Regions from separate parts of the Desulfovibrio sp. 7SRBS1 genome, predicted to be linked through region 3. Evidence: riboswitches for the same ligand, from Rfam matches in the RefSeq annotation. Region 3 holds a riboswitch; each other region holds the start of a gene.

Region 1 (7,177 bases), 280 kb from region 3:
TACGTTCATCCCCGTACCTGCAACCACGTCCCACCAAGCAAGCATCCATGGCTTCCCCTTCCATGAAATTTGCGCCCTTCGTACCCCAAACAATTGCCCCCCTTCACCCACCGAAGCCCCATTGCCGCGGGCAATGTTCCCCCAACAAGCAAGCGCTCCTGCGGTCTGCCCCCAATTTCGGATACGGCCGCAGAAACAAAAAAAGTGCCTGGAGCGGTATTCCCCGCATTCCAAACACCTTCATTCAACAGCTTGAGCCGCAACCGACTCTGTTTTCAACCCGCTTATATTATAATCAGTCCGGGAGACGTGAGACCGCATTATTCGCCACTTCCTGGACTATAAAAATGCTCTGCCTTTCCCTGCCCAGAAAAAATGGGGGAAATTGACGGTGCTCCCTCTTTCCGGCTGGGTAAGTTTCGTGGACTGGGAAAACAAAAAGAGGTGTTTGAGAATGCGGAGAGTAGTGAACCTACTGCCCGGCCTCAAACACCTCTTTTGAACGAACCTAAACGCGTTCGTCGCGAAAATCGTGTAGCCTGAAAAAATCAGGCTGTTAAAAAACCAAACTGACCAGGCGCGAGAAGTTTGGCGAACCCTCGTGTATTCTTCAATACACGAGGGTTCGCCAACCCCGCAGCAACGCCGTCAGGGCGTTTTTTTTAACAACAAATTTTAACCTAGGCTGTTAAAAAAACGAACTGACCAGGCGCGAGGAGTTTGGCGGTTCCGACGTGTATTCTTCAATACACAAGGGTTCGCCAACCCCGCAGCAACGCCGTCAGGGCGTCTTTTTTAACAGCCTAGCAGACGGGACAACCAATGTCGGAATACACCAGACGCTCCTCATACTCCGCCAACTTGCCCTTGTTGAAGCGCGATACGGGGCGGTAGTAGCCGACAATACGGGTGTACACCTCGGTTTCCTCATTACAGGTGGGGCACTCGAAGTGCTCGCCGTAGATGTATCCATGGTTCTTGCAAACCGAAAAGGTCGGCGTGATGGACAGGTAGGGAATTTTGGTCTTGCTGAAGGCCTTGATGATGAAGCTTTTGAGGGCTTCCTGATCGGCCACGGCTTCGCCAAGATAGGTATGGAACACGGTGCCGCCCGTGTACAGAGGCTGCAATTCGTTCTGGTGCTCCAGGGCCTGGAAGATATCCCTGGTGTAGTCCACGGGCAGGGTGGTGGAGTTTGTGTAGTACGGCGTACCGTTGCCCGAGGTAATGATGTTCTCGTACAGTCCGCGGTCTATCTTTGCCAGCCGGTAGCTGGTCCCTTCGGCGGGCGTGGCTTCCAGGTTGTACAGGTTGCCGGTTTCCTCCTGAAAATCGGAGGTCAGATCGCGCAGATGGTTCAGGGCGCGCTGCATAAGGCGCGTTCCGGCTTCCGAATCTATGCCCTTGCCCAACAGGTTGAGGCATGCCTCGTGGCCGCCGACCAGCCCGATGGTGGAAAAGTGGGCATTATACCCGTTCTTGAGGTAGCGGTAGGTCCAGGGAAACATGCCGCGCTGCAGATTGTCGTTGATCATCTTGCGCTTGAACTCCAGGCAGTCCTTGGCAAGGGTGGCGTACTCGCCGATAAGGTCGAGAAAATCTTCCTCGCCCTGGGCAAGATAGGCCAGCTTGGGCAGGTTGAGCGTAACCACGCCGATGGAGCCGGTCAGGTCGCCCGCGCCGAACAGTCCACCGGTTTTCTTGCGCAGTTCACGCAGGTCCATCTGCAGACGGCAGCACATGGAGCGGACGTCTTCGGGGGCCAGGTCCGAGCTGATGAAGTTCTGAAAATAGGGAGCGCCGTATTTGGCGGTCATTTTCAGCAGCAAGTCCCCCACTTCGCTGTCCCAGGGAAAATCTTCCGTGATGTTGTAGGTGGGGATGGGAAAGGAAAAGATACGGCTGTGGTGGTCGCCGCGCAGCATCACTTCCAGGAAGGCGCGGTTGATCATTTCCATTTCGGGAATGAAATCGCCGTAGGTGGCATCCTGCAACTTACCGCCGATGATCACGGCTTCGGACGCCAGATGCTTGGGCGGATTGAGATCGAACGTCAGGTTGGTGAACGGGCTCTGCCCACCCCAGCGCGAGGTCGTATTCAGGTTGAACACGAACTTCTGCATGGCCTGAAAGACTTCGTCGTAGCTCAGATTGTCGTGGCGGACAAAGGGAGCCAGGTACGTGTCCATGTTGTTGAAGGCCTGGGCACCAGCCCATTCGTTCTGCAGGGTGCCGAGAAAGTTGACCATCTGCCCCAAAGCGGAGTCGAAATGGCGGGCCGGGCCGGCGCAGGAACGGTCTTCCAGTCCGAAACCTTCCAGCAGCAGGTCGCGCAGGCTCCAGCCCGCGCAATACCCGGCCAGCCCAAAGGACAGATCGTGGATGTGGAAGTAGCCGTGCTCGTGGGCCTGGCGGACTTCCTCAGGATATTTTTCCAGCGCATAGCGGGCCTGAACCGTTCCGGACAGGTGCAGCATGAGCCCCTGAAAGGAATGGGTCATGTTGGCGTTTTCACTCACACGCCAGTCGGCCTTGTTCAGGTAGTTGTCTATGGTGTCCTTGATGTCGAGATAGGCCTCGGTATGCTCACGGAGCTGGCGGCGCTTTTCCCTATAGATAACATAGCGACGGGCCACATGGTACAGACGGGACTCCATGAGCACCATCTCGACCATGTCCTGAACCTGTTCCTGGTCGGCAATATCTACATCACCAAGCTTGGCTTCTACTTTCCCCGCCAGACGTTTGGCCAGCAGCGGGTCCTTCACCCCGCTCGCTTTCAGGGCTTTCAGAATGGCCAGGGCAATCCTCTCCGTGGACCAGGTCTCCAGACAACCGTCGCGTTTGCTTATCTTGCTGGGCATTGCTTCTCCGTGGGGGGACGTAGTCTTGCAACGTCAGTTTAAAACCGTTGGGCAGATAGGTCTTGGCAGTCTCGATATCCTGGGCATCGAGCAGAGGTACTTTGGTAAGGCGAAAACGAAAGACGTCCGGCTGCTTTGCGGCCAGAGCGAAAATCCACTCAAGGGATTCCTGCGCCTGACGTTCGGTGCATGTATCGCCGGTAAGGGCCGGATACTTGTGCCATGGACCTTTCACGTCCACAAAAAACGCGTCGGCAAGCTTTTGTTCCAAAAGCATGCTCACGGTGCCCGGCTGCAACCCGTTGGTATCAACCTTGACGGGCAGCCCAAAGCTCCTCATGTCCTGAAGGAATGCGGGGAAATCGGGAACAATGGTGGGTTCCCCGCCGGAAATGACAATGCCGTCGAGCCAGTCCTTGCGGCGCTCGATGTAATTGACCACGTCGGGTGTAAACAAGGCAGGTTGTTTTTCCGGGTGCCAGGCAATGTTCGCATTGTGGCAAGTGGGGCAACGCAGGTTGCATCCGCCGAAAAACAGAACACAGGTGGTGTGACCAGGCCAATCGCAAAGGCTCAGAGGTTGGAGTCCCCGAAGCAGCTGCCAGGCCGGAGAAAGTTTGTCGTGCATGCGGCTGTATTTTGTGTGGCTGAACGTTGTCGTCTTCCTTGTGGAAGACTTTTGGAGGAAGTCTTCAGGCAGGGTCTGCTGGCTTATCCCGAATCGGCAAGAACATTCTGAAAACATTCACTGATTCGCGAAATACAGCGGCGGAACCGCTCCGGAATCGCACCGGAAAACCGAAAAAAAATCAAGCGATTAAGCGTAACCTGAAGAAATAATTCGCAATTTTCCATCCTGCCCCAAAGGCCGGAAGACAATCGCGCACATTGAGAGTGAACCTACTTCATCAGCCATTTCTTGTACAGTGCAGCTCTGTTCAAAAGCGTTACTTTATTTTGGCTCATCGCCGATTACAAGCAATTAGGTTCAATTAATCATGTCTGAAAAACTTTTTCCACAGGACAGTGGAGGGGGACCCCCTATTCGGCAGGGCATCAAAAAAAATTGAAAAAAAGCCCCGGCCATTTCACATGGCGGGACTTTATCTTATCGGCAAAGCATCTGGAGCGTACTGACAGCGCATGTTTCACGGAATAGGATTAGGAACAGCACTCCCCGGATTATACACAGGCCGGTCATAGATCTAAATAAAAAGTCCGTGGAATACATTTATGTACCTCACGGACTTTTCCTGCCAAAAACCACCCTGCTCTTGTCCGGCCCGCTGCACGCGGCCATATGGGAAGGCAGTTTACTGTTTCTTTCCGGCGAATTTTCCGGCTTCCCCGGTCGGCCAGTTCAGGAGTCGGCCAGTTCCTTGGCAATTTCTTCAGGAGTCATGTTCCAGAAAGGAAAGCCGTCCTTGGTGCGCCGCACCTTGACGAATTCGTTCTCGGTCTTCTTGATCTTGGTGGCCATGAGCACATCGTGCCCGTCGATTTCCACCCAAGCACCGTATATCTTTATTTTCTGTCCGGGCCGCAGATTGAGCGCTTCCAATTGCTCGTGGATGTACCCCTTGGGAGCCACATGCACCACAATATCTTCGCCGTCCGCACGGTCCTTTACCACAATGGCCGATCCCACTGCCATTCCTGGCAAGGGAGTCACATCTATAAGCTCTACAAAGCTGCCCTTGATCTTATCGTACTCGGCAACGTCGTACATTTTACTGTATTCGCCGTCCGCCTCCCAGCCGACAAACGTGTCCGCTGCCAGGGCAAAGGACCCCCACATGAATATCCCCAAAAAGACAACGGCCAGAGCCGACGCTGTATGCCGCATAGGTGAAACTCCTTTCTTCGCGTTTATCTGAGAATAGGCGGGGGGAGTTTTTTTTTCAAGCAGAGATGCGAACACACATCGACCGCATCCCATGACACGCCCATATAAATAATAAAATATAATTGGGTACCAAGGATTTGCTCTGCCCTATCCCCCCCAATGGCCCTTTGGACAGCACAACGTTTATATGGGGGATAAGTTGCCCCCTGCCCTTCGCATACAAAAAAAGCCCGATGCCGAAGCACCGGGCTTTTCCTCCACAAAGGGAAGATGTTTGATGAGTTAGAACATGTCGGAACTGATCTGTTCGGCAGCCTGGTCTATTTCCGCTTCGTCGCATGAAGGGCAAAACTTCTCGAGAAGCTTACGGACCAGATCTTCCGTTTCTTGGGAACTCTCAGCTTCAGCGGTTTTCTGAGAACCGGAAGCCTTGGCATTGGCCACGATTTCCTTCACAGTCATGCTCAGTCTCCATTGCTCAATAGGTTGCAGTACGGGGCTTCTGGAAAAACTAGGCTGGAAGAACATGTAAAAAAGGGCCATTACGATTGTATGACAATTCCATTGCTTTGGCACAATGTCAAGCCACACTATGGAAATCAATTTCTTCTCTCCCACATTTTTTATCTGAATGTAAACTCCCCAGTGAGCACAAAATTGTCTGCATACATTTCAAGAGTCTGTTGACCAACCTCCCCTGATTGCTGCAAAGTATCCGTTGAGGGGGCTTACGATCATTCTTCTGACAGTCTCGCAAAGACTGTGCGGAACTACCGCCGGCCGTGCCCGCATGGAGCGCACACGGTTTGCAGAAGACGGCACAACCATGTTTTGCATGGTGACGGACGCGCCATAGTGCGCCGACACCGCCAACAGGATGCCTATGATACGCAAAGCCATTATTACAATTACGCTTTTGTGCTGCCTGCTCTTCTGGGGCGTCAGCATTGGAATAAACCGTCTGGTCGAGAGTGCCGTAACCGACTACCTCAAAGACACCTGTCTTGTTAACGGCACCCTTTCAGAGGCCAAGGTCTCGCTTCTTTCAGGCGAGGCCGTGCTCTACGATCTGCGAATCGACAACCCGAAAGGCTTTCCCAGCGGAAGCGCCTTGGCAGTGCGGTCCATACGTCTGGCCTTCAAGCCGGATATCCTGTTCAACTCTCCGTTCACCTTGCGCGAAGTCGTCCTGGATGAGCCGGTCGTCCTTTTGTCCGGCCCTGTGGATGAAGACAACATTCTGGAAATAGGTCGCAACCTCACCGCAGCCATCCGCGTGTACGCAATGGACCTGCACCACAAGCGCAGCGATCCACTCATCCGCATCGAAAACATGTACACAGTGGACGGCATGCTCAAAAGCAAGGATACAGGGCCCGAACCGGTGCGCCTGCCCACGTTGCTCCTCAGCCAGGTGGGCGGCAGCAAGGGGCTTCCACTCAGCAAGGTTGTCATGCGTCTGCTTACCTCGCTGGACAACGCGGCCAACACGGCCAAACTGGCCGCCTTGCCGGAAGAAGGTGGCATGGGCGGCGGAGAAGAACCAGTCGGTGCCGGGGAGACTCCCCAGCCGGCGCAGGCTCCCCAAGCTTCCAAAACTTCCAAAGGCCCGGCCGGCAAATAATTTTTCCGGACCCATCGGAGCCCAGGCAAAACAGGTCAGCACTTTCAGATTGCTCAAAAAATAAGGCCCGGCGCAGGAACTCTGCGTCGGGCCTTATTAGTCATTTGAGAAGATCGCGTTTTGTTGCGGGCCTACAGCAACCGCTTGGCGATCTCCTTGGCTGCGCGGCGTCCGGCACCCATGGCCAGAATAACCGTGGCAGCGCCGGTTACGATATCGCCACCGGCAAAGACGTTGGGAATGGAGGTTTCTCCAGTCTCTTCATCCACCTGCACGTAGCCCCACTTGTTCAGTCCCAGGTCGGGCGTGGCATCCAGCAGGATTTTGTTGGGGCCGGTTCCCACGGCAATAACGGAGAGGTCGGTTTCGATCTCAAAAGTATCACCTTCAATGGGCACAGGACGGCGCCGTCCCGAATCGTCGGGTTCCCCAAGCTGCATGCGCTGCACCTTGAGTCCCCTCAGGTTGCCCTTTTCATCGCCCAGGAATTCCGTCGGGCTGGCCAGCAGATTCAGCTGCACGCCCTCTTCCAAAGCATGGTGAATTTCCTCTTTACGGGCGGGCATTTCTTCCTGCGTACGCCGGTAGACGATGGTCACCTCTTCGGCACCCAGACGCAGAGCGGTACGGGCAGCATCCATGGCAACGTTGCCTGCGCCCAGAACCGTCACCTTGCGGCCGCGGATGACCGGAGTGTCGTGCTCGGGGAAATCATACGCACGGCCCAGGTTCACCCGGGTGAGGTACTCGTTGGCGGAATACACGCCGATGAAGTTTTCACCGGGCAGTTTCAAAAACCGGGGAAGCCCGGCACCAACACCGATGAACACGGCTTTGTAGCCC
Region 2 (7,177 bases), 2.4 Mb from region 3:
GTCTACTTCGTGCCCTGGCTGGATCAGGCCGAGCGCCTTTCCGACACCATGCGCCTGAGCGCCCTGCGCAATGCCGACTACATTCACGCCCACACCATGAACAGCGTTGTGGTGGTGCTGCAAGCCGCCGCGCTCCTCGCCCTGGTCTGGCTCACCATATTCAAGCCCCGACTTTCCGAAATATTCGAGAAATTCGGCCTTAAAACAACGAAGGCGCCCTGAGCGACCGCCCTTCCTGAAATCCGCCGTCCTGCGGGATGGGGAACCCGTCCATGATTTCCGAGTCGCGCGGGCTTTTCTCCGCCGGATTGCCGGGTACGTCCACGCCATTGGAAATATTTTCCAGCCCTGGCTGATCCGAGGCGCGGCGCAGATCGGGCTCCATTGCCGCCTTGTTCCGGCTCCCGGACATACGCGGCATGCGCGGCATATTCGACATGCGCGGCCCATCCTCTTTGTTTTTTCCCGTATAGACCAGAATCTGCACCATATAGGGAACCACCCGGTCGAAGAGCTGCTCCAGGCTGAGTGCGGACAAATCGGCCCGCCGCTGCATGGCCTGCGTTGCACCCGGAACCATGGCCGCCAGGGCCCGCAGGTATTCCACTTTGACGCAGTAGTTGACGTTTTGCGGCACCACCCCGAGGCGGTTCAAAAAGAGCTTGGAATTGAGCGAGGAAACAACCACGCCAACCACGTTGCCCTGACGGTTGATGGCCGCCCCGCCGCTGTTTCCCGGCTGGATGGGGTTGGTGACCTGCATGGTGTTGGGTTCGTCCGATGGGCCGGAAAGAGCGCTGACCACGCCGGTTGTCAGCTTGCAGCTTCCGCCCAGGGAGGACGGCAGGGGAAAGCCCGCAGTCATAAGCTCCTGCCCCACCCGGACTTCTCCTGGGCGGGCAAAGCCGAACGGCGGGGTACCCAGCCCGGAAAGTGCGGGTCCGGCATTTTCAAGGCGCAGCAGGGCAAGGTCGTTGCGCACGTCGCGGGCCGCCACACGGGCGGTGAAAGTTTTATCCAGCGTGGAAAAGCGGACCTTTATCCGGCCCTTTTTCTCCACCACATGGTTGTTGGTAACCACAATCCCCGAGCCATCCAGCAGAAAGCCGCTGCCCGACACGGCAGGGGTGGTTCCATCTTCATTATCAAAATCACGCGGGTAGATGCGGATGAACCGGGTTGCCGTGCCCCGGCCCGAGTAGGGATCTGTGGAACGGAATTCCAGCACGCCATATTTGTTGATGATGAACGTACCGCCAGTTACGGCCTTGTCTGCCCAGGCCATTTTGCCGGTGTAGGCGTTGTCGTAGGCTGTACGCTTGAAATTAAGCATGACGTCGCCGGGTTGCCAGGCGGGCAGATCAGAGGAAAGAACAATCCCCACAAAGTCTCGCTTGTCCGGTACAAAAGAGGAAAAGACCGCCACCTGGCAGGCATCGTCCCACGATGTCCAGATGCCTTCCACCTTGTCCAGAGTGCCGAGGTGCTCGTCGAAATACCGCTCCAAGTCCTGGCGCGAACGGTCTATGTTCTCCCACTCTCCGGCCAGAAGGCGGTCCTTGCTTTTCTGGGCCTCGGGCGAATAGCCCTGGTACAGCTCGAACACGCCGCCCAGCGCCTTGCGCACTGCCTCCACGGCCTGGTCGCGCGGCTCCAGAAAGCCGCCGCCGTACTCGGCCTCGCCGCGGTAGATCACACGCTTGTCCACGTAATCCAGCAGCCTTACCTGGGCCCGCGCCTCCCACTCCATGGCGATGGTACGCGAATTCAGCACCAGCACTTTGGACCGTTCCTTCATGGGCAGGGCATCGGCCCTATAGACGCTGATCACTTCGAACCCCATGCCGCCGAACATCCGCTCCAATTCCATGGCAAGCATCAGGTCGTCGTTGCGGTCGGCCACCACAACGTATTTGTACGCGTTGAGGTCGACGCCTTGTTCCGTGGCATAATGGGACTTGCCGCAGGCGGTGCAGAGCAGGACGCAGCAGAGCAGAAACAGGAGGGCTCGATTTCGCATGCTCCCGGTATGACGTATCAAAAGAAACACGTCAATCTATTGCCGATTTAGGGACAGGGTATCATTGCCATCTCCTGCCCTATTCCCTTCTCCTGCCCGCCTTTCCTCGCGCCCAGTCCAGATTCGCCGGTCCAGATTCGCCGGTCCAGATGCGCTGATCCCGAAACGCTGCAAAAAAGAACGTCGGATTGAAACGATCGATTCGCCGCCGCTACGCGCTCAATAACTGCTTGGTCGTAATGACTTCGCAAAATTCCTTATGCAAGCTGCATAAATTCACAGCTAAAATTATTTCAGCACTATATTCTATGCCATCCGGACCAATTTTATTGAATGTTGCTGTGGCGTCGGAAACAAGCAAGACATCAAAACCAAGGTTCCCCGCCATACGCGTGGTTGTTGACACACATTGGTCTGCTGTTAAGCCTATGATAACGACTTTTTCAATATTTTCAGACCGGAGATACGATTCCAAATCTGTACCAATAAAGGCACTGTGCACAGACTTCTGAAAGATTGGCTCCCCTGCAATGGGCTCTGCTTCCGGCTTGAACTCAAATCCAGGTTGGCCTGGGCGAAGTGGTGAGTCTGGATTTACAGAACAATGCTGGATGTGAATTACAGAACGTTTTTCCTTCCTCCAAAATGAGATTATACGAGAGATGTTCTCTTCTGCCTTTGGATTGCTTCTTTCTCCAAAAATAGGATCGTCCAATCCTTTTTGCACATCCATCACAATAAGCGCTGTCTTTGCATCTGGTGTATAGCCCATATTTCATCTCCATCTGGTTTATTATTCATACAACATGAGACAGAGTCGATCTTTCTGATCGTCCGACAGTTTCCATGACGTTGTTTATAAGAAAAAGAAGAGGGTTGAGTTAACTCGTATGATGAACGACCTGAACAACCGCAACACACAAAATCAACCTCTGTAGTATAGAAAAACCGCCCCAGCCTGCCTACTCTTTTTTGGAAATCCTGCGCGCCCCGGTTTGACTTTCCATGTCCCCCAATATATCCATTTTTTTGTTGGTCCCGTAGGGTTAAACAGGGAAGCTGGTGAAAAACCAGCGCTGCCCCCGCAACTGTAAGCGAAGAGACAATTTCCCCTGCCATTGGTCACCGAAAACTCGGGAAGACCTGGAAATCGTCATTGACTCACAAGCCAGGAGACCTGCCAACAACACCTTCTCCGCCAGGAAAAGCGGGAGTGCTTTTCAGACGGAATTCGCCAGGCGTGGTCCAAACGGCCCCGCGCGCCATATACGAACCAGTTTCGAATATATTGTTGTTTGCTCCCTAACGTCCTGTAATGGCCTGTGCCCATTTGGACCAATCTGGGGGATTCCCCTTTGCTTGCCCCAAGGAGACACCATGCCCCAAGTACCCCACAAGCCCCGGAAAAAAGCCGCTCCCAAAGAACATAGTGCGCACGATGCAGCCAGCGGCACATGTTGCCATGGTCATGCCCATGACCATAACCATGACCATGAAGAACACCACCACGGGCACCAGCATCACCATAACGGGAATGCCCCTGATCACCACGATCACGATGCTCACCGTGACCACCATGACCACATCGAGCACGATGATCACCACGGTCACGACGATCACGACAATCAGCATAACGAACATTGTCATCATTCCCACCATCATCACCACGGCGGCGTCCCCAAACCCCGCACCGGCAAACACGGCATCCTGCTCTCGGCCTTTGGCTGCGCACTGCCGCACACCCACAAATATTATGATCTGTTCGAAGAAGAAGTCCGGGCAGCCTACCCGGACATGGACGTTCGCTGGGCCTTCACGGCCAACCGCATACGGGCCAAACTTCGTGCGCGAGGCATGGAACACCTGTCCGTAGCCGAAGCCCTCTCGCAGATGGTCGACGACGGATTCAGCCATGTGGCAGTACAGTCCGTGCACACCGTACCGGGCGTGGAATACGAATGGACCGTGCAGCAGGCAAAGGCCATGGTCCACCCACGCAAGGGGCTGACCAAAGTGACCATTGGCGCGCCGCTCATGCAGACCATGGCAGACATGGAACGCACCGCCCAAATCATCATGCACAGCCTACTGCCCAAGACAGAGGCGAACGACGGAATCATCCTGGTGGGACACGGCACCTATCACCAGGGCCATGCATTTTATCTGGCATTGGAAAATCTGCTGATGCGGACCGCACCCAACATCGCCATGGGTACGCTCATGGACAGGAACGGTCCGGCGGAAATAGGACAGCGGTTCCTCGACAAGGGCGTGCAGCGCGTTTTTTTGGTGCCCTTCATGTGTCTGCCCGGCCATCACGTGCAGGTGGACATGTTCGGCGACAAGGCCCAGGCCTGGAAACAGGTCCTTTCCTCCATGGGGTTGGAGGTCATGCCCGTCACCACCGGATCTTTGGAACACAAGGCCTTCCGCGACATCTGGCATGACCATCTGGCCAAGGCCGTGGCCGCCTTGCAAAAGGGGTAGCGCACTGGCCAAAGTCGGCTGAACGCTTCCGAGAAATTATTCCTCGCGAAAGGAATCCAGCGACAAACCGTGCCGCCTGAGGTGCGCATAAAAGGTAACGCGGGAAACTCCCACCTCCTTTGCCGCTGCACTGACGTTTCCGCTCGATGCATGCAAGGCCCGGATAATGCGCCTTCTCTCCCTGCTGTGGTTGGACTCCTCCAAAGGTTCCGTCCTGCTTTCCCACAGCCCGCCGGGCTGGATGTCGGGCTGTGTGGCGGTTTCGACCTGCGGGGCGAACAGCCCGGCAGCTGGCTCCAGATCCGCCCCACAAACCGGTCCACAAAAAGGCTCGTGAACCGCCGAACCCACAGGCTTCCCAAACGGTTCCCCCAAATCTTCGCCCAAATTTTCCCCCGACGAGGCCATCCAAATTTCCGACGGCAAATCATCCCGACGAATAAGAGGCCCGTCGGCCATCACGGCTGTGCGCTCCACCAGATTTTCCAGTTCCCGCACATTCCCCGGCCAGTTGTAGGCTTCCAGACAGTGCATGGCGCCAGGGCTGAACCCATCCAGCCTCTTGCCCAGTGTGGGAGTAATCTTTTGCAGGAAAAAATTGGCCAGCAGTCGGACGTCCCCACGGCGGTAATTCAACGGCGGTACATTAATAACCAGCACATTGAGCCGGTAGAACAGGTCGTTGCGGAATGTGCCGTTTTGCACCGCCTGTGTAAGGTTGCGGTGTGTGGCCGCGATAACCCGCACATTCACCTGCCGCGAACGCTTGCCCCCAACGCGCGTCACTTCCCCTTCCTGCAACACCCGCAGCAGATTGACCTGTGCAACCAAAGGCATGTCGCCGATTTCGTCGAGAAAAAGAGTGCCCCCGTCGGCCAGCTCGAACTTGCCGGGTGCGCCCTGGCGCGAAGCCCCGGTAAACGCCCCCGCCTCGTATCCAAAAAGTTCGCTCTGCACCAAATCGCGCGGGATGGTGCCACAGTTGATGACAATAAAGGGCTGGTCGCGCCGGTCGCTGGCGTTGTGAATGGCCTGGGCAAACAGTTCCTTGCCCACGCCGCTCTGCCCCAAAATAAGGGTGGTCATGGAGTTTTCGCTGGCCTTGTGCGCCATTTTCAGCGCCTTGTGCATACTCCGGGACTCACCCAAAATGTCGTTGAAATTGTACACGGCCTTGGCCCGCGTAATCCGGTTGGTCAGCTTGTGCACACGGCGGCTTTCCCGAAGCGTCAGGCAGATGCCCCCTTCCGGAAGCGGGGAAGAAGAATAAACGCATTGCAGGGCCGTGCCGTCCGCCAGCCGCAGGGAGCATTCGCTGTCCTTGACTATTTGCTCGGACTCGAAAAGATCATCCTCCCCCACCACGTCGGCAAAGTCCGCAAATGGTTTTCCCGCCACATCCTCTGCGCAATGAAACATGCGCCTGGCATAGTGGTTCATCACCCGCACGCGGTCTGCGGCATCCAGCACCACCACGGCTTCGCCGAGAAGATCCATTATGGTCCGCGTCTCACGGAGCAGATGGCGCAGGCGCATCTGCTCCGTAACCGCCTTGGCTGCGGAAATGATCAGCCCGAAGGTGTGGTGGTTGAAGCTGTCGCGCTCCATGGTCATGGAAAGGCTTCCGACCAGATTGCCTTCAAAGTCGAACACCGGCGCGGCAGCACAGGACCAGCTGTCGAAATACGGGTTGTAATGTTCACAGCCCAAAACACAGGTGGACGCCTTTTCTGCCAGGCAAAGGCCCATGGCAGTGGTGCCCTCTATGTTTTCGCTGCCTACCAGCCCCCGCAAAGGGCTGCTTGCCCTGCGCCCGGCCCCCATGTCGTCACCCAGGGTGTGCAGGTACACACCATTGGTGTCCGTCAAAATTATACAGTTGCTTGTGGGATGGATGTTGTCCAGCAGCTCTTCCATGATGGGCTTTGCCGTGGAAAGGAAAAATTCGTTCTGGTCGATAATCCGTTCCAGATCCGCGCTCCCCAGGCGAACCGAAGGCAGCCCGCGATACGGTGCTTTGGCAGCGCGAGAGCGTTTCCACGAACGGAGAATGTGGGGCCTGATGGCCGTGAACTGGGCAGGCTCTCCCCTGTGAAATTGCCTGCGTTCATCGTAGATTTTTTTCCAGAACAGCGAGTGGGAGGTACCAGGGACGGAAAAGTCGCTGTAGAATTCGGTCGCGTCCAGACCAGCGCAACCATCTGGACAGTCTTCCTGTAACTTTTCAACGGGTCTGCTGTCGCGTGCGGAGGCGGAAGAGGACATACTTCACTCCTACCGGATTGTCAGAGTAGCTGCAGAATTGGCTGCCGACAGGGCGCAATGGAGTTGTTCGTGCACCTTTTTGAAGCAGCCCACCCAATTGAACGATCGCATCGCTCGAAGATGGCATAAAATCGCCTTTGATATTCTGTTGAGTGTACGACGAGAGGAGAGCGTCGGCAAGGTAAGTCCTAAAATTCACATGGGGATCTAGCTGATATTATTAGCATATACGCTAAAATAAACATAAGCCGCGGCCCCGAAGTTCATTCGGGGCCGCGGCATAAAAATGAACTTCAGGGCCGCGGCATGAAAGGGTCTTTTCCAAAATTCCCAGACGGCAGCAGGGGCACTCTTGAGGCTGCGGCGAACAGCACCCTCACTTCGGGAGGAAGCAGAAAGGTGATG
Region 3 (7,177 bases):
ACCGGAAGAAACGCCGACACTCAAAAAAAATACCAAGTCTTCAGGCGAGGATGTTTCCCATTGGCTGCTCTCGTCCGGCAGGATAACCATGGAGCAACATCAAAAGGCCCAAAAGCTGACAGGAAAAGTCGCGCAGGACTTTGTGGAAACCTGCATTGTACTCGACTTTCTGGATGAAAAAACCATCAAAGAAGCCCGCCGCATCATGCGTACCGGGCAGCTCCCGCCTCGAGAAATAAAAGCCCCAAAATAGCCTTCCCGCCCCTTCTTCCATCTAAAGCAAAACAATTGCCTGTTCTGTGTGTTTGCCATACAGTACGCGGCTTCCCGTCAGATTTCGTCTGGTTTGCCCAGCGAATTTCGAACATCCCGGAGCGACATACGGAGCAGCCATGCAAACCAGAGAACTCAAAGCCGACGCACTCTTGATGATTACCGCCCTTATCTGGGGGGGGGCTTTCGTCGCACAACGGCTGGGAATGGACCATGTCGGACCATTCACCTTCAATGCCGTTCGGTTCGCCTTGGGCGCTGCGGCACTTGCTCCCATTGCCATGCGCAGCCACGGCACAAGGGGCGATGCGCTCTCGGGCTGGAAAGCCGCAGTTGGCAGCCTTGGCGCCGGAGCTCTGCTCTTTGCCGGGTCCTCACTCCAACAGATGGGCATCATCTGGACAACGGCAGGCAATGCCGGTTTCATTACGGGCCTTTATGTCGTTATCGTCCCCTTTCTGGGCCTGTTCTTCAGGCAGCGCCCGGGACTAGGCAGTTGGGTAGGCGTAGTCCTTGCCGTAAGCGGAATGTATTTTCTCAGCGTCACCAATGGTGGCATTGCCATGAACAAGGGTGACATCCTGGTCTTTGTAGGTGCATTTTTCTGGGCCGGGCATGTTTTGCTGCTCGGCTGGCTGGCACCACGCATGAATCCTATCCGCCTGTCCTGTGTGCAATTCGCCTGCTGCTCCGTGCTTAGCTTTTTCGTAGCCCTGCCAACGGAAACATTTACCCTAACCGGGTTGTACGGCGCTGCCGGTCCCATCCTCTACGGCGGGCTCATGAGCACCGGCGTAGCCTATACCCTGCAGGCCGTTGCCCAGCAGGACGCCCCACCCACCCACGCAGCCATCATCCTGAGCCTGGAAGGCGCATTCGCAGCCCTCACAGGCTGGATAATCCTCGACGAAATGCTCACACCCCGAGCCCTGGCAGGCTGCGCCCTGATCTTTGCCGGAATAGTCACTGCGGAATTGGCTCCCAACCGAACTCCAAGCCAAGCAGAATAGGTTTTTTGAAGAATGTTCAAGACGTTCTAAAAAAAGCTTGCCGTCATGTTAACTTTTATATACAAGATAAACACGATATGAACATGGAGTGACGTGTGACAATATTTGATGAATTTTACAGCAGGATTCGCAAGGCCACCGGCCTGCAGACACAGCAGGAGCTGGCAGCCCTGTTGGGCGTGAATCGTTCGGCCATCACCCAGGCAAAAAAGCGGGGAGCAGTGCCGGAACGCTGGATTCTCAAAGTTTCACGCGACATGGGACTGAGCCCGGACTGGTTGGAAAACGGACGCGGCCCCGAACGCATGCCATCCGGAGCGGCTTACGGCACAAATGACGACGACTTTGAGCGTGTGCCCAAAGTACGGGCCAGGTTGTGTGCCGGTGGCGGCTCGTTCGAAACCGGAGGCGACATTGAGGGCTTCTACTCCTTTCGCCGGGAGTGGCTCCGCCGCAAGGGTAACAGCGGCCGGATGGTCCTTATGGATGTGTTCGGCAACTCCATGGAACCGGAAATCCGCGAGGGCGATACCGCCCTGCTGGACCAGGCCCAAAAAGACATCATCGCAGGCGGTATCTATGCCGTGGGCCTGGAAGACACGGTAATGCTCAAACGGGTAGAAAAAAGACCCGGCGTGCTTGTACTGCTGAGCGACAATGTCGACTACTCCCCCATTTATCTGCGCGGGGAGGAAATCGACCAGTGCCGTATCATCGGCAAGGTGGTCTGGGTCTGCCGGGAATACCGCTAAAAGCAGAGCAACAGATGTTGCCTGCGAAACAAGAGCAAGCCGGGACAACAACCGGCAGGGTGAGCGCCAACCGCCAAAAGAGAAGCCAAAGCAGCTGGCTGAACAGGCAAAAGGGGCAAAAGGACTGGAGGTCTGAAGCCATGGATCTTTTGAAGAGACAAGTCCTTTAAAAAAGAACGGTTAGAAGCGAGATATTTTTTTGCCCTTCAGGTTTATATAAATAAACAAAAAGATAGCAAACGCAACACGAGGAGAACATCATGCAACGCAGAACGTGCCAATGCGGACGGGACATCTGGGTACAGTACAAAAAAGGACGCTTTGCGGTCTTTTGGCTGATGAGCATTGAGTTCGGAAAAACCGTGCATCGTTGCCCCGATTGTGGACGCCGCCTGGACATCGACGAACTCGACTAGTGTTGATGACCGCGGCCTGAAATAACTTCTCAGGTTCGCTCATGCCGCTTCCGGAAGTTCTCCAATTTCTGGTCGCGCCTAAGGGACATGCTCAAGACAGGACATCCCAAAATGGGACATGCCCAAGACGGGATATGCCGGAGCGAAACATGCCGTGTGGAGTGCTGTATTTTTGTGAAACGGATGTGCAGTCGAGACACGAGTCTGTCCGGCACACTACAAAGCGTATTTGTGAAGGATCAGGTCTCAAAAACAGAGGCAAGACCTACAACGGGCCCGCTCCTGAGAGCCCAAATGCCCAAATGCCCAAGAGAAACACACGGTTTGTACGACGCAAGGGGAACGATGAGCTGTCCCGGTGGTGGTGAATTGCTGTTGTTTTTACAATAGACGACAGCAGGCAGCTCTGCATTACGCAGCTCCACGAGCAGAACATTTGCTGGCATCCGCTGCACCCAAAAGTTTCAGTGCGCGAACAGGCTGTGATGGTGCCACGTTCACAGATTGCTAGTAGCGGATTAGCGGCCCGAAAGAGCTATTCGGAATCATGCAAAGGGAATGATGAAGGCTCTCAGCAAATCATAATTTTCTTTTTTGTCCTATTCCTTCCTGCAGGGCACCTTTGGCTTCCGTGGAATGGCCCCTCCGCCCGCCAAAGGTGCCTCCCTTATTTGGCTCGATGAAGTTCCTGTACTCGGCCGCTTAGCTTTCTGTTTTCTGCCCGAGCAAAAGCCACCCACTCCCAAGGTCTACCAAAGCAAGCTTTGGCAATCTTCAGCTCCCTGGCTCTCCGTTTCCCCAAAAGCAAGGGAGTATCCCAGCTCTGTGGGACTCCATGTGGGAATCATAGTGCACATGTCCTTTGCTTTGAACGGGAAGTAACTCGCTGGACCCCCAAAATAGGTCGCCGGAACATTTCCATTCCCTTCATTCTGATGCTGCTTCATCCCATGCTGCGGTCCGTCCCCCGAACAAAATCATTTTTCCCATTCGCCTTGTCCCGATCGCCCCACTATCTGGGCTCCTTTTGCTCTCTTTTCCGTTTTGGCTTTCAAGTAATTTCTTTTGCAAAGTGGTGAGTAAAATGATTGACATAAAGTTCACACAACTATATCTAAATTAAATGATATTTGATTAATCTTTAACCAAAGCTCGCGAGAAACGGAAGACGGTGCAAATCCGTCGCAGACGCGCTGCCGTAACCGGAAAGTACGCCCGCCTCTTCACTGGTTTTGCCGGGAAGGAGAGACAAAATGGCATGTTGGTCAGCCAACGCACCGGAAGCCGGAAGACGCCTCGCCAGCACGAAACAAGGCCCCGCGATATGGGCTGGAAAACTATGCCGAAGCAGACAGGATTTGCTGTTGACGGAAACAGCGTGATAAAGAAAGCCTTTTCGTCGACACAAAGCACCACGTATGTAATCGTGGAACAAAATCTCCCATGCCCGGCATGCACCAGGAGCACAGCGAAGCATTTGGCCGGATTGGCCGGATAGTTCGTGGCATCCTCACACTCCAGCAGATCGCTCCGCATTTTCACGATTTTCGACCGCGCCGGAAAAGCCACACCGGCCCCGAAACCGAACACAGGAATGCTTATTCATTCCACGGAGGAGCACATGCGTACACATTCTCTGGGATTCCCCCGCATTGGACGTGACAGGGAACTCAAAAAAGCCATGGAAGCCTTTTGGCGAAAATCCATCAGCCAGGACGAACTCCTCAATGCAGGAAAGGAACGGCGCCTGGAAAACTGGAAGATTCAAGCCGAAGCAGGTCTTGACCTCGTACCCGTTGGAGACTTCTCCTTCTACGACCACATGCTGGACACGGCAGTCACGCTCGGCTGCATTCCACAACGCTTTGGCTCGCCGGACTGCGACGCCGACCTTGAGGCCTATTTCCAGCTTGCCCGTGGAGGCGACCACCTCCCTGCCATGGAAATGACCAAATGGTTTGATACCAACTACCACTATATTGTTCCTGAAATTGCTCCCTACCAAAAATTTTCACTTTCCTCGTCCCGCCTGTTCGCACAAGTCCAGGAGGCCTTGGATGCCGGACTGAAGCCCAAGGCAGTTCTCCCCGGCCCCTTCACGTTCCTCCACCTGGCGAAGTCCACCCGGCCGGACTACGATAAATGGAACGCACTCGACGACTGTCTTGCCGTGTATGGGCAAATCGTGGAACGTCTTTCCCAGAGCTGCGAGTGGATTCAGATCGACGAGCCTATTCTCTGCTTGGACACTCCCCCCGGCTTTTCGCAACGTTTTGTCGACGCCTACACAAGACTGCAACAGCACTGCGCCCCGGCCAAAATTCTTCTGGCAACCTATTTCGGAGCCATCGACGACAAACTCTCCTTGCTGACCGCTCTGCCCACAGCCGGGCTGCATATAGACCTTGTTCGCGCTCCGCAGCAGCTCAACGCCGTAGCCAAAACCCTTCCCAAGGACAAATTCCTCTCCCTCGGCCTTGTGGATGGCCGCAACATCTGGAAAACCGGACTTCCTGCTGCCGATAAAAAAAAACGTCAGGCTGCCGAAATCCTGGGCAATGACCGCCTCCTTATTGGCTCCTCCTGCTCCCTCCTTCACTGCCCCGTGGATTTAAACTCCGAAACAACCCTCGCCCCTGAAATCAAAAACTGGATGGCCTTTGCTGTCCAGAAATGCAGCGAAATAGCAACACTTGGCAAAGCAGCCTCGGGTATAGATGTAACAGCCGCATTCGCCCAAAGCGACGCAGCCGCTGTAAGCAGAGCCACAAGTCCCAAGGTCGTCAACCTTGGCGTACGCCAACGGGTGGACGACATCACCCCGGACATGGCCAGCAGAAAATCTCCATTTGCCGAGCGCATCCGGCTGCAGAAAGACAGACTCCAACTGCCACAACTGCCCACAACAACCATTGGATCGTTCCCGCAAACTTCGGAAATACGTGCGACCCGCCGTCAAAGAAAAATCGGAGAACTCGACGAGTCCGCATACATAACAGCCATGCAGAGTGCCATAACCGAGTGCATCCATGAGCAGGAGACCCTCGGCCTGGACGTGCTTGTCCATGGCGAGCCCGAACGCAACGACATGGTCGAATACTTTGGCGAGCAGCTGGATGGCTTTTGCTTCACAACCAACGGCTGGGTGCAGAGCTACGGCAGCCGCTGTGTAAAGCCGCCCGTTATTTACGGCGACGTGCACAGGCCCCGCCCCATGACCGTAAGCTGGACGACGTATGCCCAAAAGCAAACCGCCAAGCCTGTCAAAGGCATGCTGACCGGGCCGGTCACCATCCTCTGCTGGAGCTTTGTGCGCGACGACCAGCCACGGAGCCAGACCTGCCGCCAGATCGCCCTCGCCATTCGCGATGAAGTGACCGATCTGGAAAAAGCCGGAACTGCCATCATCCAGATAGACGAACCCGCCCTGCGCGAGGGCCTTCCACTGCGCAAGCAGGATTGGCAGGAATATCTGGACTGGGCCGTGCAAAGCTTCAAGCTGGCAACATGCAGTGTGGACGACACAACGCAAATCCACACCCATATGTGCTACAGCGAATTCAACGAAATCATCGAATCCATTGCCGCGCTGGATGCCGACGTCATCAGCATAGAGGCCAGCCGCAGCAACATGGAGCTTCTCGATGCCTTTGCCCGCTTCCACTACCCCAATGAAATCGGGCCCGGAATTTGGGACATTCACAGCCCCCGCGTTCCACCTCTGAAAGAAATGGTCAGCCTGCTGCATAAGGCGCTCGACGTTATCCCCGCCGAACGTTTGTGGATGAACCCGGATTGCGGTCTCAAAACCAGGGATTGGCCCGAAACCAGGGCGTCACTGGCCAATATGGTCGCAGCCGCCCGCGCCCTGCGCAAATAACAAAAGGCCGGGGAGGGATCGTCCTTTCCCGGCCTCTTTTTTCCTCCCATGCGGAACGTACTTGCCGTCCGCCCTCCACACCGTTAAAATAGCCCCATGGAAGACAATTACAAATCCCGCACCCAGCTGAAAAAGGAAATGACCGCACTGCAGGAGATGGGCAAGACCTTGATAAAAATGCCCGATTCCCGCCTTAAGGCCATGAACCTCCCCCCGGAGCTTGCCCAAGCCGTACGCGACGCCAAGACCATAACAAAGCACGAAGCCGTGCGGCGCCAAATGCAGTACATCGGCAAGCTCATGCGCGACATAGATCTGGAGGAAATCCAGGAACACCTCGACGCCTGGGACCAGGGCCGGGCCGTGGTAACGCAGGCCTTTCAACAGGCCGAGTCCTGGCGTGACCGACTCGTCAGCGGCGACATGGGTGCGCTTGAAGAAATTCTGGAGCAGTATCCCCTCGCCGACCGGCAACAGCTCCGCACACTGGCGCTCAATGCCAAACGCGAACGCGAAAAGAATAAACCGCCACACGCGTTTCGGGCCCTCTTTCGGACAATCAAGGAGCTGAAAGAGTAATCAACACCAGAGGCGCTGCCTCTGGACTCCGCCAGGGGCATCATGCCCCTGGACCCGCAAGCTTGCCAACGAAAACTCCCCATAAGCGTAACGCTTATGGGGAGTTTTCGTTGGCAAAACGGCCTAATCAATTCAGATTAATACGAAATATAAACGGCTACTTAAAAAGGTACGAGAGCAAGGCATAAAAAGAACTCAAGGCCGACGCGTATTTCCTGATACGCGAGGATTTGGGTTCTTTGAAATAACGACGCTATCGTACTTTTT

Evidence for each region. A riboswitch is a leader RNA that binds a small molecule or an ion and turns the genes downstream of it on or off. The one in region 3 is predicted to bind cobalamin.
Region 1: linked by a shared signal. The riboswitch ahead of ACI0FJ_RS09070 (anaerobic ribonucleoside-triphosphate reductase activating protein) and the one ahead of metE (5-methyltetrahydropteroyltriglutamate--homocysteine S-methyltransferase) in region 3 are both predicted to bind cobalamin.
Region 2: linked by a shared signal. The riboswitch ahead of ACI0FJ_RS17950 (sirohydrochlorin cobaltochelatase) and the one ahead of metE (5-methyltetrahydropteroyltriglutamate--homocysteine S-methyltransferase) in region 3 are both predicted to bind cobalamin.

What each region holds. Positions count from the first base shown of each region.
Region 1 covers NZ_JBJKFD010000001.1:1,958,495-1,965,671, forward strand. The annotation lists gene ACI0FJ_RS09065 (ribonucleoside triphosphate reductase) at 804-2,807, opposite strand; gene ACI0FJ_RS09070 (anaerobic ribonucleoside-triphosphate reductase activating protein) at 2,710-3,492, opposite strand; cobalamin riboswitch at 3,543-3,711, opposite strand; gene ACI0FJ_RS09075 (hypothetical protein) at 4,225-4,710, opposite strand; gene ACI0FJ_RS09080 (hypothetical protein) at 4,993-5,172, opposite strand; gene ACI0FJ_RS09085 (hypothetical protein) at 5,594-6,334, shown strand; gene gltA (NADPH-dependent glutamate synthase) at 6,466-7,177, opposite strand, start outside.
Region 2 covers NZ_JBJKFD010000001.1:4,070,123-4,077,299, reverse strand. The annotation lists gene ACI0FJ_RS17965 (DUF2269 family protein) at 1-222, shown strand, start outside; gene ACI0FJ_RS17960 (S1C family serine protease) at 200-2,020, opposite strand; gene ACI0FJ_RS17955 (cysteine hydrolase family protein) at 2,232-2,792, opposite strand; cobalamin riboswitch at 3,037-3,219, shown strand; gene ACI0FJ_RS17950 (sirohydrochlorin cobaltochelatase) at 3,398-4,507, shown strand; gene ACI0FJ_RS17945 (sigma-54-dependent Fis family transcriptional regulator) at 4,544-6,772, opposite strand.
Region 3 covers NZ_JBJKFD010000001.1:1,673,844-1,681,020, forward strand. The annotation lists gene ACI0FJ_RS07785 (hypothetical protein) at 1-253, shown strand, start outside; gene ACI0FJ_RS07790 (DMT family transporter) at 393-1,283, shown strand; gene ACI0FJ_RS07795 (LexA family transcriptional regulator) at 1,379-2,035, shown strand; gene ACI0FJ_RS07800 (hypothetical protein) at 2,296-2,451, shown strand; cobalamin riboswitch at 3,615-3,744, shown strand; gene metE (5-methyltetrahydropteroyltriglutamate--homocysteine S-methyltransferase) at 4,073-6,331, shown strand; gene yjgA (ribosome biogenesis factor YjgA) at 6,428-6,910, shown strand.